4 regions of the Rhizobium sp. K33 genome follow, and region 1 is predicted to be linked to each of the others. Evidence: predicted binding sites of a transcription regulator. Region 1 holds the regulator's gene; each other region holds the start of a gene.
What was found. The regulator PhoB, encoded in region 1, activates phosphate uptake and scavenging genes when phosphate is short. The targets are predictions, from matches to a motif close to TGTCATNNANCTGTCAT.

Region 1 (3,884 bases):
TGAACATCGCCAACCTGGCGGCCGTACCCTCGATCGTCTTCGGTATCCTCGGTCTTGCCGTCTTCATCAACTATGCCGGCCTGCCGCAGTCGGCGCCGGTAGTCGGTGGCCTCGTCCTCACCTTGATGACGCTGCCCACCATCATCATTGCCACCCGCGCAGCATTGAAGGCTGTCCCGCCGTCGATCCGTGATGCGGCCCTCGGCGTCGGCGCCTCGAAGATGCAGTCGATTTTCCATCACGTGCTGCCGCTCGCCATGCCCGGCATCCTGACCGGCACGATCATCGGTCTCGCTCAGGCACTGGGCGAAACGGCGCCGCTGCTTCTGATCGGCATGGTCGCCTTTGTTCGCGAATATCCGGCTGGTCCGCCGGAAGGCTTCTTCGACCCGGCCTCAGCGCTCCCCGTCCAGGTCTACAACTGGACCCAGCGCGGCGATCCGGCCTTCGTCGAGCGTGCCTCCGGTGCCATCATCGTGCTTCTGGTATTCCTGATCCTGATGAACCTGATCGCAATCATTCTTCGTCGCCGCTTCGAGCGTCGCTGGTAAGGAGGTGTATGATGATGAACAATCTCGCGACTAAAATGACCACGACGAAAGCGCCACCCATGAACGAAACGAAGATCACCGCCCGCAACGTGCAGGTCTATTACGGTGAGAAGCACGCCATCAAGGACGTCAACATCGACATCCGTCCGCGTTCCGTCACCGCCTTCATCGGCCCGTCGGGCTGCGGCAAGTCGACCTTCCTGCGCTGCATCAACCGCATGAACGACACGATTGCCAGCTGCCGCGTCGAAGGCAACATCCTGATCGACGCCGAAAACATCTATGACGCCAAGGTTGACCCGGTTCAGCTGCGCGCCAAGGTCGGCATGGTCTTCCAGAAGCCGAACCCGTTCCCGAAGTCGATCTACGAGAACGTCGCCTATGGCCCGCGCATCCATGGTCTCGCCCGCAACAAGGCGGACCTCGATGAGATCGTCTCGATCGCCCTGCAGAAGGCCGGTCTCTGGAACGAAGTGAAGGATCGTCTGGACTCCGCTGGCACAGGTCTTTCCGGCGGTCAGCAGCAGCGTCTGTGCATTGCGCGCGCCGTTGCCGTCAGCCCGGAAGTCATCCTGATGGACGAGCCCTGCTCGGCGCTTGACCCGATCGCCACCGCCAAGGTCGAGGAGCTGATCCACGAGCTGCGCGAAAACTTCACCATCGTGATCGTTACCCACTCGATGCAGCAGGCCGCGCGCGTCTCCCAGCGCACGGCGATGTTCCACCTCGGCGAACTGGTCGAGGAGAACGACACCGACAAGATGTTCACGAATCCGGATGACCAGCGCACGCAGGACTACATCATGGGCCGCTTCGGCTGAGCCCTGACGTCATCCACGGTTGAACTCACTTTCAAGGATGTTTCCTATGGGCTCCTCTCACATTTACTCGGCCTTCGACGACGAACTGAAGTTCCTGATGCGCCGCATCTCCGAAATGGGTGGTCTGGCCGAGCAGATGGTCGCAGACAGCGTTCGTGCACTGGTCAATTCCGATGCCGCACTGGCACAGAAGGTCATCTCCGACGACGTGGTCATGGATGCCATGGAGCGCGAGATCGGTGACAAGGCCGTCGTGACGATCGCCAAGCGCCAGCCGGTGGCGTCCGACCTGCGCGAGATCATCGGTGCGCTCCGCATCGCTGCTGACCTCGAGCGTGTCGGCGATCTCGGCAAGAGTAACTCCAAGCGCGTCGTCGCCATCCAGGCAACCGGCGTGCCGCGCAAGCTTGCCCGTGGCCTGGAGCATCTCTCCGATCTGGCGCTTGCCCAGCTCAAGGAAGTGCTCGACGTCTACACGACCCGTTCGGCCGAAAAGGCGAAGTCGATCCGTGACCGCGACGAGGAGATCGATGCCATCTACACCTCGCTGTTCCGCGAACTCCTGACCTACATGATGGAAGATCCGCGCAACATCACGAGCTGCACGCATCTGCTCTTCTGTGCCAAGAACATCGAGCGCATCGGCGACCACGCGACCAATATCGCCGAAACCATCTATTACATGACCACCGGCGCCCAGCCGGAAGGTGAGCGCCCGAAGGAAGACCAGACTGCTTCCGTCGGTGCGATCTCCGAGTGACGACGGCCAGCGAGGTTGATGACTGATGCAGCCTAAGATCGCCGTAGTCGAAGACGAGGAGGCCCTGTCGGTTCTCCTGCGCTACAATCTCGAAGCCGAGGGATACGAGGTCGAGACCATCCTGCGAGGCGACGAAGCCGAGATCAGGCTTCAGGAGCGGGTTCCTGACCTGCTCATCCTCGACTGGATGCTTCCCGGTGTTTCCGGGATCGAGCTTTGCCGCCGGCTGCGGGTGCGCCCCGAAACCGAGCGCCTGCCGATCATCATGCTGACGGCACGCGGCGAGGAAAGCGAGCGTGTGCGTGGCCTCGCGACCGGTGCGGACGACTATGTGGTCAAGCCCTTCTCGACGCCGGAACTGATGGCCCGCGTCAAGGCCATGCTGCGTCGCGCCAAGCCAGAGGTCCTCTCCAGCGTCCTGCGCTGCGGTGACATAGAGCTCGACCGCGAAACGCACCGCGTACACCGCAAGAGCCGCGAGGTTCGTCTCGGCCCGACGGAATTCCGCCTTCTGGAGTTCCTGATGGCGTCTCCCGGTCGCGTCTTCTCGCGTTCGCAGCTCCTGGATGGCGTCTGGGGTCACGACATCTATGTCGACGAGCGTACGGTCGACGTCCATGTCGGTCGCCTGCGCAAGGCGCTCAATTTCTCGAACATGCAGGATGTCATCCGCACCGTACGTGGCGCGGGATACTCCATGGAAGCCTGAGCGCTCCCAATCCACCCGTCCAGACAAGGCCGCACGGTTTGCCCGTAGCGGCCTTTTTCTTTGGCTCTACGGCCAAAAGAAAACGGGCCCCGAAGGACCCGTTCATCATCTGATCTGTCGCCGAGGGATCAGCGGGCAGCCTTGCGGCGCTCGCTGACCGGCTGATAGGCGAGCTTGGCGTGATAGGTGCAATAAGGTGCACTATCGGCAATCTCGCAGCCGCAGAAATGGAAGTCGTCCTTCATCGGGTCGCCGATCGGCCACTTGCAGGTCCGCTCGGTGAGCTCCGTCAGCGCCAGGCGGCGCGAGATCGGAACGACGACGTTCAGCGACCGGCGAACCTCGACCTCTTCATAGGCCTCGACTTCGATCTCTTCCTTCAGCGCGGTCGCACCGGCAGTCCGGGTAACGGTGCGGGTGCTGGTATTGGCCGCCGGACGGTTCTGGAACGCAGCGGGGCGCGGCGTCTGGGCCGGGCGCTTGGCAGGACGGGCCGCAGACGAGCTGCCGCCGGCCTTGGCGCGACCGGGAAGGTTCAGCCGGTGAACCTTGCCGATGACGGCGTTGCGGCTTACGCCGCCAAGTTGTGCTGCGATCTGGCTGGCGCTGAGGCCCTCGGCCCATAGCCGTTTCAGTTTCTCGACCCGCTCATCAGTCCATTGCATAGTCGTCATGCCATTTCTCTCCGCCGCTCGCGTCTGTGATGGCAGAATCCGTCACCGCTGCTTCGGATGAATCCGAAACACAACCGCCTCGATACTGTCGGTGAGCACTTCCGCCGCATGCAATCTATTAATGAAATTTAACCTAGAGCCAGCCTGACTCCGTGACAAGAGTCGCCGGAATCATCTGGAATCGATTTCGCGGTTTTCCCCAACTTGCTTCCCGAGTGAGTCAAGTATGCAACAGGTGGAATCTTGCTCGGCACTCGTCCAGCGCGTGTCGACCAAAAGGGCGCTTACTCCTGCGATTCCTGCAGAATTCGTTGACAGCTCAGAGCGAAATGCTGATAGTGCCCCCGCCGCCGAAAGGCGGCATTTTTA
Region 2 (3,884 bases), 610 kb from region 1:
AGTGGCCGGCAACGGCTGCAGCCGCGGCCATGGCAGGCGACACGAGATGCGTGCGGCCCTTGAAGCCTTGGCGCCCTTCGAAGTTGCGGTTCGAGGTCGAGGCGCAACGCTCGCCCGGCTTCAGGCGGTCGTCGTTCATCGCCAGGCACATCGAGCAGCCCGGCTCGCGCCAGTCGAAGCCGGCTTCCTTGAAGATCTTGTCGAGACCTTCGGCTTCCGCCTGTTCCTTCACAAGGCCGGAGCCCGGAACGATCATGGCGGAAACGGTGGACGCGACCTTCTTGCCTTCGACGACCTTCGCGACGGCGCGCAGGTCTTCGATGCGGCCATTGGTGCAGGAGCCGATGAAGACGCGGTCGATCGCGATGTCGGTGATCTTCGTGCCCGGCTTCAGGCCCATATAGTCGAGCGCACGCCACTTGGAAGCGCGCTTCGTTTCGTCCTGGATATCGTCAGGATTGGGCACGATGCCCTGAACCGAGACGACGTCTTCCGGCGAAGAGCCCCAGGACACGATCGGCGGCAGGTTCGCGGCGTCGAGAACGACGACACGGTCGAAATGCGCGCCTTCGTCGGACTTCAGCGTCTTCCAATAGGCAATCGCCTGCTCGAGCGCTTCACCCTTGGGCGCACGCGGCTTGTCCTTGATGTATTCGAAGGTCTTCTCGTCCGGCGCGATCAGGCCAGCGCGGGCGCCGCCTTCGATCGTCATGTTGCAGATGGTCATGCGGCCTTCCATCGAGAGCGATTCGATCGCTTCGCCGGCGAATTCGATGACATGGCCGGTGCCGCCGGCGGTGCCGATCTCGCCGATGATGGCGAGGATGATGTCCTTCGCCGTCACGCCTTCGGGCAGTTTCCCGTCGACGCGCACCAGCATGTTCTTCGCCTTCTTCTGGATCAGCGTCTGGGTCGCGAGCACGTGCTCGACCTCGGACGTGCCGATGCCGTGGGCGAGCGCGCCGAAGGCGCCATGCGTCGAGGTGTGGCTGTCACCGCAAACGATGGTCATGCCGGGCAGGGTGAAGCCCTGTTCCGGGCCGACGATGTGCACGATGCCCTGGCGCTTGTCGGAAGCGGAGTAGTATTCGACGCCGAATTCGGCGGCGTTGTTGGCCAGCGCCTCAACCTGGATGCGGCTTTCCTCGTTCTTGATGCCGAGGTGGCGGTCCGGCGAGGTCGGCACGTTGTGGTCAACAACGGCCAGCGTCTTCTGCGGCGCGCGGACCTTGCGGCCGGCCATGCGCAGACCTTCAAACGCCTGCGGGCTCGTCACTTCGTGAACGAGGTGACGGTCGATGTAGAGGAGACAGGTGCCGTCGTCCTGGCGATCGACGACGTGGTCGTCCCAGATCTTGTCGTAAAGGGTGCGAGGTGCGCTCATGGGTAAATTCCGTCCAGACTGAGGAAAAAGGGATTTGGATCTTCGAGGATGCAGAAGGGCCGGATTTTCGGCCAAAGGCGATCAGCCGCGAAGGCTCGCCAGGGCCCCCTGAACGCGCGCGAAGAAGCGTGCCGGCAGACGCTTGTGGTCCTGCAGCACGATAAACTGGTTCGCGAGGCATCCGAATTTCGATCCCATGGGCGGCGTCATACCAGTTTTCGCAGATGTCGGCAATTGCTTCGCACGGCCTCTGACATCGGTCTGTCATGAAGCAGTCGTGCAAGCATGCTTGATCTTCGTCAGTAAACGCTCGCCCCGCCGGAACCCGCGCCATGAACGAAGACATCCATCGCATCAAGACCGAAATCCTCGATAGCTTCGACGAGGAACTGGAGCAACAGCTCGACGAGGAACGCCTCGACCAACTGGTTGCAGACGGCATGGCGGAGCCGACCATCGACCGGAAGATCTATTTCCGCGAGCTTTTCCGGCTGCAGCACGAGCTGGTGCGCCTGCAGGACTGGGTGCAGTACAAGAAGCTGAAGATGGTGGTGCTGTTCGAAGGCCGCGATTCGGCCGGCAAGGGTGGTGCGATCAAGCGGGTGACCCAGCGGCTCAACCCGCGCGTCTGCCGGGTCGTGGCCCTGCCGGCACCCACCGAGCGCGAGCGCAGCCAGTGGTACTTCCAGCGCTATGTGCAGCATCTGCCGACGGCGGGCGAAATGGTCCTTTTCGACCGCTCCTGGTACAACCGCGCCGGCGTCGAGCGGGTCATGGGCTTCTGCACGCCGGACGAACTCGAAGAGTTCTTCCGCTCCGTGCCCGAATTCGAGCGGATGCTGGTGCGCTCCGGCATCATCCTCGTCAAATACTGGTTCTCGATCACCGACGAGGAGCAGGAATTCCGCTTCCAGATGCGCATCAATGATCCGCTGAAACAGTGGAAGCTCTCACCGATGGATCTGGAAAGCCGGGTTCACTGGGAGGACTATACGCGCGCCAAGGAAGAAATGCTGGAGCGCACGCATATTCCGGAGGCCCCGTGGTGGGTCGTCCAGGCGGTCGACAAGAAGAAGGCGCGTCTCAACATGATCGCCCATCTCCTGTCGCAGGTGCCGTACGAACATGTTCCGAAGGAAGCGATCGAGCTGCCCGCGCGAGTGCGCAATGCCGATTACATCCGCCATCCCGTGCCGACGGACATGTATGTGCCGGAGCGCTACTGACCGGGTGGATCAGTCGCGCATGCGGGTGCGCATGCGCTTTTCGAAGCCGCGAAGCATGATGGACAGGCCGATCGTCAGGATCAGATAGACATAGGCGACGATCGAATAGGTCTCGAAGAAGCGGAAAGAGCCGGAGGCGTAGACCTTGCCCATCTGGGTAATGTCTGCGACGCCGAGCACCGAGACGAGGGACGAGTCCTTCACCATCGCGACGAAGTCGTTCGAGAGCGGCGGGAAGATCACGCGAATGGCCTGGGGGAAGACCACCAGGCGAAACCGCTGCGCGCGGCTGAGTCCCAAGGCTTTCGCCGCCTCGATCTGCCCCTTGTCGATCGACTGGATGCCGGCGCGGAAAATTTCCGCGATGAAGGCCGAATAGCCGATCATCAGGGCGATGATGGCTCGCCACATCAGGGAGAAGTCGCGCACCACCATCTCGTCCGTCAGGCCGATCGAGATCAGCGGCGCGGTCACGAGATTATAGAGCGCGACAAAGGCGGGCGCGCCGACAAAGGCGATGTAGAACAGCAGCACCAGGATCGGGATGCCCCGCACAACCTCCACGTAGAAACGGGCCACCTGCCGCAGGACCATGTGGTCCGACATGCCGAGCAACGCAATCAGCAGGCCAAGCGCGGTGGCCAGCAGGAAGCCGATCAGCGTCACGAAAACCGTGACACCGAGCCCTTTAACCACGGTGTTGAAGACTTGCGTGTAGAGATCACTGACGAAGATGACGACTCCGAGGGTCAGCGCCATCACGACGAAGGCGATCAGCCACCACGGCCGATCGCCCTTCTGGTCACCCTGCGGCAGGGTCTGGAACGCCATCAGTCACCCGCCTTCAGGTCGCAGGTTTCAAGATGGCTCATTCGCCCATCTTGTAGTCGAGGAACCACTTCTTGTTCAGCGCGTCGATCGTGCCGTCAGCCTTCATCGAGGCAATCGCCGCGTTGACCGGAGCTACAAGGTCGGAGCCCTTGGTGAAGATGAAGCCGAAGTCTTCCGAGCCCAGCGGGCCGCCGATCAGCTTCAGGCCGCCATTCGAGGCATCGACATAACCCTTGCCGGCCGTGCCGTCGGTCAGGACGACATCGACATCGCCGGTCTTGAGCGCCTGGACGGTCGCGCCAAAGGTCTCGAACAGCTTGATGCGCGGGTTCTGCTCGTTGCCGTCGAGGATCTCATAGACGGCCGTGTAGAAAGGCGTGGTGCCCGGCTGTGCGCCGACCAGACCATCCTTGAATTCGCCGAAGCTCTTGCCGTCGGTGAAG
Region 3 (3,884 bases), 590 kb from region 1:
GCAACGATCGTCGAGCGCGGCAGCTTGCCTTCGCCGTCCGGGAACGGAGCGTCCGGATGCTGGATGCCGGCAAACATGGTGCGCTTGTCGGCCGACCAGGTGAGGCCGGTCACTTCCGAACCCTTCGGGCCGGTCATGAAGCGCTCGATGCGGCCTGTGACCGGGTCGCCGGCGAGCATCTGGTTGTTGCCCTGACCGGCGAAGTCGCCCTCGTTGGAGTCTTCGCCGTCGGTCTGGATCCAGACGAGACCGGTCGAATCGAACATCATGCCGTCAGGCGAGTTGAACATGTTGCCTTCGTTGATGTTGGACGAGCCGGCATAGGCGTCCTTGTGCACGACCGGGTTGCCGGCCATGGCGAACAGGTCCCACTTGAACGTGGTGCTGGTGTGGTCTTCCGCATCCGGATACCAACGGACGATCTGGCCATACTCGTTGCCGGCGCGCGGGTTGACGGCGTTGACGTCCATGACGTCGCCGCCGGCATTGGTCCGCATCTTGCCGTCTTTCATCACGGCGCGGTTCGAGTTGTTGGTCAGGCAGCAATAGGCTTCGATCGCAACCGGGTTGATGGCGACCCATTCCGGACGGTCCATGGTGGTGGCGCCAACCTTGGACGCGGCCTGACGGGTGAAGACGGCAATTTCATCGGCCTTCATTCCGGTGGTTTCCGGCGTCAGAGCCAGCCATTCGCCGGTGCCTTCGTCAGAGAACTTGGCGACATAGAGCGTGCCTTCGTCGAGCAGCTTGGACGTGTCGCCGCCCGGGACATAGATGCCGTTGGAGACGTACTTGTAGAGGAACTCGCCACGCTCGTCGTCGCCCATGTAGACGACCACGCGACCGTCGCGTGCGACGGCGACGGCGGCGTTTTCATGCTTGATGCGGCCAAGCGCCGTGCGCTTGATCGGCGTGGAAGAGGCATCCGACGGATCGATCTCGACGACGTAGCCGGCGCGGCGCGGCTCGTTCGGGTTCTTCGCAACGTCGAAACGCTCGTCGAACTTTTCATAACCGTAGCGGGTCTCGGCCACGATGCCGTAGCGCTTGTAGTCGTCGGGCAGCTTGAACTCGGCATTGGTGGTGCCGAAGTAGCCGTTGAAGTTCTCTTCGCAGGTGAGGTAGGTGCCCCACGGCGTCTTGCCGGCGCCGCAGTTGTTGAAGGTGCCAAGACAGTCGACGCCATTGGGATCTGCTGCGGTCTTGACCAGATCCGAGCCAGCGGCTGGGCCGGAAAGCTTCATCGGCGTGTTGTGGTGAATACGACGATTAAACGGGCTGTCGACAACGATCTGCCAGCCGTCGGCGCCTTCGGTCACTTCCATGACGGTCACGCCCTGCATGTTCTGCAGGATCTTCACGTCGTCGAGCGACTGCGGCATGCCTTCCGGCGCATGCGGCAGGTTGGTTTCGTTGTTGACGTATTCGTGGTTGACGGCGATGACCTGATGGTCGCCGATCACGAACATTTCCATGCCATCGGTGTTCTCACCGAAGACCTTGTCGGAGTTTTCCAGCGAAACGCCTTTCATCGGGTCGATGTCGGAGGCGGTTGAGAACAGCGGCTGGCCCCACTTGGCGAGCGGCTTCCAGCTATAGCCTTCCGGAACATGCACGGTGTTGTCGGTGGCGATCGGGATCGGCTTGAAGGCAAAGCGCGACGCTGCATCCTGCGCCTGGGCCGAGGTCGAGCTCATCAGGTTGCCGAGCGTGCCCATGGCGGCAGCAGCAGAGCCCATGGCCAGGATGCCGCCAAGGAAGCCGCGGCGGGAGACGGCGCGTTCAACGACGCGGTCGAAGTCGGTCACGGCCGGCGGCGGATTGTGCAGCTCGTCCCACTCGTCCCACGAGAGATGATTGGTGTTGGTTTCGGTCATGGCAGAGCCTCCTTTGGTTGAAGTCCACCCTCCGACTAGTCAGCCCTGATAACAGTGATGTGACGAAATCCGGGCAGAGCGCTAGTTGTGAAAAGCCTGAATTAGGAACTCGCAGCGGTCACTTCCCGCCTTGCAGATGTAAGTCCTTGGCCCGCCTAAGGCTTTGGTAAGCCGCCCCGAATATCGTTGCACCGCGGGTGTCCTGCAGTTCACACAGCTTTGTCCCGTGTCTGGCCCGATCCCTGTTCAAGCCTGGATCCGACCGTGGGGGAGGCCTTCTGCCCAATGCAAAAGATTTGACGTTTACGTAAAAATCAATTAGCCAGAAGGAGAATGAGCCGCGCCTCCTGGGTGGGAGTCTGGGCGTGGCCTTGAACCATACGCCAGTTGGAGGAGCACGTCATGTACAAGGCGCCCGTTGAAGAGATCGCGTTCACCCTGAAGCACGTCGCGGGCCTGACCAAGGCCATCGAAGACGGCAAGCTGGGCGAATTGAGCGACGACCTTGTCGATGCCATTCTCTCCGAAGCCGGACGTTTTGCCAGTGACGAAGTCGCACCGCTCGCCGAGATCGGTGACCGCCAGGGCGCACGCTTGGTCGACGGCAAGGTCATCGTGCCCGATGGCTGGGACACACTCTACCGCGCCTGGGCCGAAGGCGGCTGGAACTCCTTGACGGCATCGGAAGATTTCGGCGGGCAGGGGCTCCCCCATATGCTCAACGTGGCAGCGCTCGAAATGTGGAACTCCGGCTCCATGGGCTTTGCGCTCGGCCCGACGCTCACCATGGGTGCCGTCGATGCCTTGACGGCCCACGGCGCTGAAGAATTGAAGGCGAAGTACCTGCCGAAGATGGTCTCCGGCGAATGGACCGGCACCATGAACCTGACGGAGCCCCATGCCGGTTCCGATCTCGGGGTCATGAAATCCCGCGCCGAGCGTCGTGATGACGGCACCTACCGCATCTTCGGCCAGAAGATCTATATCACCTGGGGCGAGCACGACATCACCGAGAACATCATCCATCTCGTTCTCGCGCGCCTGCCCGATGCCCCTGCCGGCACCCGCGGCATTTCGCTCTTCCTCGTGCCGAAATATCTCGTCAACGACGATGGGTCGATCGGCGCTCGCAATGACCTCTACTGCCATTCGCTGGAGCACAAGGTCGGCATCCATGGCTCGCCGACCTGCACCATGATCTACGGCGACGGCAAGTATGGCGACGAAGCCGGCGCGATCGGCTATCTGATCGGTGAGGAAAACAAGGGCCTCGCCTGCATGTTCACCATGATGAACAATGCCCGTCTCGCGGTCGGCATGCAGGGTGTCGCCATCTGCGAGGCCGCCACCCAGAAGGCCGTGCAGTATGCGAAGGAGCGCACCCAGGGCAAGGCGCCCGGTTGGACGGGGCAGGGTATGTCGCCGATCATCGAGCATCCGGATGTCGCCCGCATGCTGGTGACGATGAAGGCGCTGACTCAAGGGTCCCGCGCGATCTGCTATGTTTGCGCCCACGCCACCGACATGAGCCATCATGCCGAAGGCGACGAGGCCCGTCACTGGGCCGAACGCGCCGCCTTGCTCACCCCGATCGCCAAGTCCTTCGCCACCGATGCCGGCGTCGATGTCGCCTCGCTCGGCATCCAGACCCATGGCGGCATGGGCTTCATCGAGGAAACCGGTGCTGCTCGCTTCTGGCGCGACAGCCGCATCGCCCCGATCTATGAGGGCACCAACGGCATCCAGGCCGCCGACCTCGTGACGCGCAAGCTGCCGCTGTCGAACGGCAACCATGTCCGCGGCTACATCACCGAGCTGAAGCAGGTGGTCAACGCCGTGCGCGCTTCCAACCTCGAGGCTTTCGGCGAAACCGCCGCCCGTCTGGATGCCAGCCTGTCTGATCTGGAAGACACCACCGAATGGCTGCTCTCCCAGCTCGCCGCCGGCAATGCCTCGGCAGCGCTCGCAGGCGCAACCCCTTACCAGCGTCTCTTCGGCCTCGCTCTG
Region 4 (3,884 bases), 2.1 Mb from region 1:
GGCGAGACGGCACTGGTCTCAAGCAGATCATAGGACCCGGAGGTGCAAGCCGTGACGGCAAGACAAGCGGGCAGGAGGAGTATCGAAAGCCATCGCATCAAGGATCTGCATTCCTTCCGGGATTATGAAGAGGCTGCATGTGGGTGCCACCACAACGCGCGCAAGGACAGGCAAGAGCCTCGTCCATCATTGTCAAAACCGGAGCGTATGCAATCGTGCTTGCGCGAGGCCGTCAGCGCGTGAGAACCGCGTGCCAGGCATAGCCACGCCAGAGGGGCTCGAATGTGAGGTGCAGGTTATGCGCCATGGCACGCTGTTCGAGTGCTTCCTTCAGGTCCGGGCGCGGCGTGACCTCGAAGCGGGCAAGCCATGCCTGCAGACCCCGGCGGAACCAGCGAGGCAGGTGCTCCTGCTGGCCGAAATCGACGATATGCAGGGACCCGTCAGGGCCGAGCGCTTCGATCCCCCGATCGATCGATGCCTGCCAGTCGGGGATCATGGAGAGCGCATAGGAAATCATCACCCGGTCGAAATGGGGCTGACCAAAATCGCTGGACGAAAAACTCGTGGCATCGGCGACCTCCAGCTTAGGCGGAGAGGCATCGCCCTCGAACTTTTTGCGTGCCGTTGCGAGCATTTCCGCAGAGATATCCAGACCGAAGAGGCGGGCCGTCGGGAAGTGCCCTCTGGCGAGCGCGAGGTTGCGCCCCGTGCCGCAGCCGATCTCGAGCAGCGAGCCGCCGTCGGGCACGTTCAAGCCTGCAATCATCCGGTCGCGGCCGAGCAGATAGTATTTCCGGCTCAGGTCGTAGATGTGGCGCTGATAGCGATACATCCGGTCCATGCGGCTCGCATGCTCCAGCGAGCCGTCCGTTGCGAGGAGGCCGGCTCGCGTGCTCATGCGGGGCGCTTTTCGTAGATGTGGAAGCCGCCGTAAATGGCTGAGCGGTCCTGGCGATTGAGGGCCTGCGAGCGCTCCGCCTGATATTGCCACTGGGCCAGGAGAGCCGGGGAGAGTTTGCCGTTGAGGATGCTCTCTTCGGCGGCTGTTCGGAAGATCACGCGCGCGCCCTCGGAGGCGGTTCGGGTAATCTCGGTCCAGAGATCGTTGAGCTGGCGCTCGTTCATCCAATCCTGGGCGTCGAGGAGCACGAAGCGGTCGACGCTGCCGGCGGGCTTTTTCGACAGGAGTTCGGTGAAGTTCGCATGATGGACGGTCACGCGCTCCGCAGTGTCGCGGATTGCCTGGTAGTGCCGCTCCTGCAGGTAAGTGGGGAGCGTGCCTTCCTCCGGCTTCGGATAGCGGCGCATGAAGGCCTGCCAGGCGAAGTAGTTGTCCCGGAGCAGGAAATGGCAGCACAGCTTTTCCAAGCGATGACGCAGGACCGGTGCGATCGTGCCATCATCGGCAAGGGTCGCGAGTTCGTCATATTGCTGCGGCGGGATGCCGAGACCGAAGAGCGAGCTCTTGCGGCGCGTCAGCCAGCGGATCAGCGGCTTGTCGAAGAGGGGGGCGATGCGGTTGTCGAAGAAAAGCCGCTGTTCGCGCAAGGACCTGGTTTCGGCGAGCTCTTCCAGCCTGACGCCGTGGCTTCGCGCAATCACATGGCCGATGGTGATGAAACGCCCGAGGAGCCCGGTGCGATAGATGTTGCGGTTGAAGACCGTGATCCGCCGGCGCCCGGTGATCCCGCGCGTCTCCCAATAGCGACGCGTCGCCGAATCGAGATTGGGCGCGAGATGCCGGTCATACATGCGGACATTCGTTCGGATCATCTGGTCGCCAAGCAGGCGGCGAACGGAGGCGTGGTCCGGCAGATGACGGAAGGCAGCGAGCTTCAGGCGGTTCAGAGCGACATGATTCGGATTGAGATCGACGACATCGATGGATGCGGGGCGGCGGCTGAGATAGGCGAGCATGTTGCAGCCGCCAGAGCCTATGGTGACGATGCGGTGGCCCTCGGTCAGATCCATCGCCTGCATGTCGACCTCTGGGTCTTCCCAGATCTGGGCATAGACGAGGCCTGAGAAGAGCAGGCCGAAGAGCCGTTCCGAGAGACCTGCCGGCGACAGGGCGGCGTGCTGGAGAAGCGCGTCCTTCAGCTTCTCGTTTCCACGAAATCCGGCATCGGGTGCAAGGTCTGTCATGTCGTTCCGCCGTCCTTTTGGGTTTCACGGCGTGTAGCTTTTGCTTGCTACAGTTTGATGACGTCAGCTCCGCTGGCCGGTAACCGATTTTTTATGCATTTAATACAAATTATCACCAGTTATTTTAGGGGTGTTTAACATGATGTTAAGTGAAATCCCATTCGGGAGGCGGCTTCGTTACAGTCTCGCGGGCTTTGCGGGCGGAGCTGTCGCGCCCGCCGCCATGCTGGTGCCGGTCGTCGCGAGCGGCAATTTCGGTGCGTTCTCCACAGATCTTCTTGGTCATTGGTCCGCGCTCGGCGCCCTTGCGCTGCCTCTGGTCGGTGCGGCGATCGGTTGGCGAATCGCTGCCTGGGAAGCCATCCTGCATGAGCGCATTCTGCGTCTCGAAGGTGGGACGCAGGAGCTCGAGGCAGCTTCGCGCGTCGACCGGCTGACGGGGCTCGGCAATCGCCAGGCTCTCAATGATACGCTTGCTACGCTTCTCAAGGCCGGCAAGGCTTGCTCCGGCACACTCCTGCTGATCGACCTCGACCGTTTCAAGTATGTCAATGACACGCTCGGTCATGAAGCAGGCGACGGCCTGCTGCTTGCCGTTGCCAATCGGCTGCGCGAGGCAGCGGGTGAGGGTGCCTTGCTGTTCCGGCTGGGAGCCGACGAGTTCGCGGTCATCCTGCCACAGGCCCAGCGGCGCCCGGTCGCCGAATTCGTCTGCCTCGAGATCGAGCACGCCCTGGCGCAGCCGTTCGAGCTCGCCCATGGTCGGATCATGGCCGGTGCGAGCATCGGGGCGACACTGCTGTCCTCGGCAGACCGCGACGTCGCCGCCCCGAAGCAGCGCGCCGATCTCGCGCTCTACCGTGCCAAGGAGATCTTCGGACCAAGCCACGCCTTCTATGATGAAGCGTTGGCGCGTGAGGTTCTGGAGGGATTGGAACTGGAGCGTGATCTGTCGCGCGGTTTCGTCGATGGCGAATTCTATCTCGAATACCAACCGATCGTCGGGGTCGAGAACGGCGATGTGCGATCGCTCGAAGCGCTGTTGCGTTGGCGCCACCCGAAGCGCGGGCTGGTCACGCCCGATGTCTTCATACCGCTCGCCGAGAAGACGGGCATTATCCAGGTCATTGGAAAATGGGTGGTTCAGCAAGCCTGTGCGGCGGCGGTCACCTGGCCGGCGCCGACGGGCGTCAGCGTCAACGTGTCAGGCGATCAGTTCAAGGATCCCAATTTCGTGGCGCATGTGCTCGATTGCCTCGTGGAAACCGGTCTGGCGCCCGAGCGGCTGACGATCGAGGTGACGGAAGCGGTCTTCTCGGTCGATATTGATCTCGTCTGCCGCAGCCTGGCGGAGCTGCGCGCCAGTGGCGTCCGGGTCGCGCTCGATGATTTTGGCACCGGCTTCTCCTCGATCAACAATCTTCGGCTCTTTCCACTCGACGAGCTGAAGATCGACCGGTCGTTTGCCGGGCAGATGCTGGAGACGAGCCAGGGGGCAAAGCTGGTGGACCTGATGCACAAGCTTTCGGAGACGTTCCAGATCCGCACCACGATCGAGGGGATCGAAACCAAGAATCAGCTGGATTTCGTCAAGCTTCTCGGGATCGGCGAGGCACAGGGCTTCCTCTTCTCAAAGCCCGTGGGTGCCGCTGAAGCGCTCAATTATCTCGAGGCGCGTCTGCGTCAGTCCGAGCCTCTCCCGAGCGCGTGAGAGGTTCCGGGATAACCCGACGAAC

Region 2: the regulator PhoB is predicted to act here: its motif matches at 1,647-1,663, upstream of ppk2 (polyphosphate kinase 2).
Region 3: the regulator PhoB is predicted to act here: its motif matches at 1,926-1,942, upstream of M1E12_RS02385 (PhoX family protein).
Region 4: the regulator PhoB is predicted to act here: its motif matches at 2,195-2,211, upstream of M1E12_RS10145 (BtaA family protein).

The regions. Positions count from the first base shown of each region.
Region 1 is NZ_CP096478.1:4,507,077-4,510,960, forward strand. Features, by position in the region: gene pstA (phosphate ABC transporter permease PstA) at 1-551, shown strand, start outside; gene pstB (phosphate ABC transporter ATP-binding protein PstB) at 587-1,372, shown strand; gene phoU (phosphate signaling complex protein PhoU) at 1,419-2,132, shown strand; gene phoB (phosphate regulon transcriptional regulator PhoB) at 2,158-2,841, shown strand; gene M1E12_RS21765 (GcrA family cell cycle regulator) at 2,970-3,506, opposite strand.
Region 2 is NZ_CP096478.1:3,896,147-3,900,030, reverse strand. Features, by position in the region: gene leuC (3-isopropylmalate dehydratase large subunit) at 1-1,384, opposite strand, end outside; gene ppk2 (polyphosphate kinase 2) at 1,717-2,610, shown strand; gene M1E12_RS18785 (amino acid ABC transporter permease) at 2,620-3,441, opposite strand; gene M1E12_RS18780 (basic amino acid ABC transporter substrate-binding protein) at 3,479-3,884, opposite strand, start outside.
Region 3 is NZ_CP096478.1:509,141-513,024, forward strand. Features, by position in the region: gene M1E12_RS02385 (PhoX family protein) at 1-1,877, opposite strand, end outside; gene M1E12_RS02390 (acyl-CoA dehydrogenase) at 2,280-3,884, shown strand, end outside.
Region 4 is NZ_CP096478.1:2,039,908-2,043,791, reverse strand. Features, by position in the region: gene M1E12_RS10155 (glycoside hydrolase family 25 protein) at 1-98, opposite strand, end outside; gene M1E12_RS10150 (class I SAM-dependent methyltransferase) at 233-901, opposite strand; gene M1E12_RS10145 (BtaA family protein) at 898-2,148, opposite strand; gene M1E12_RS10140 (putative bifunctional diguanylate cyclase/phosphodiesterase) at 2,288-3,859, shown strand.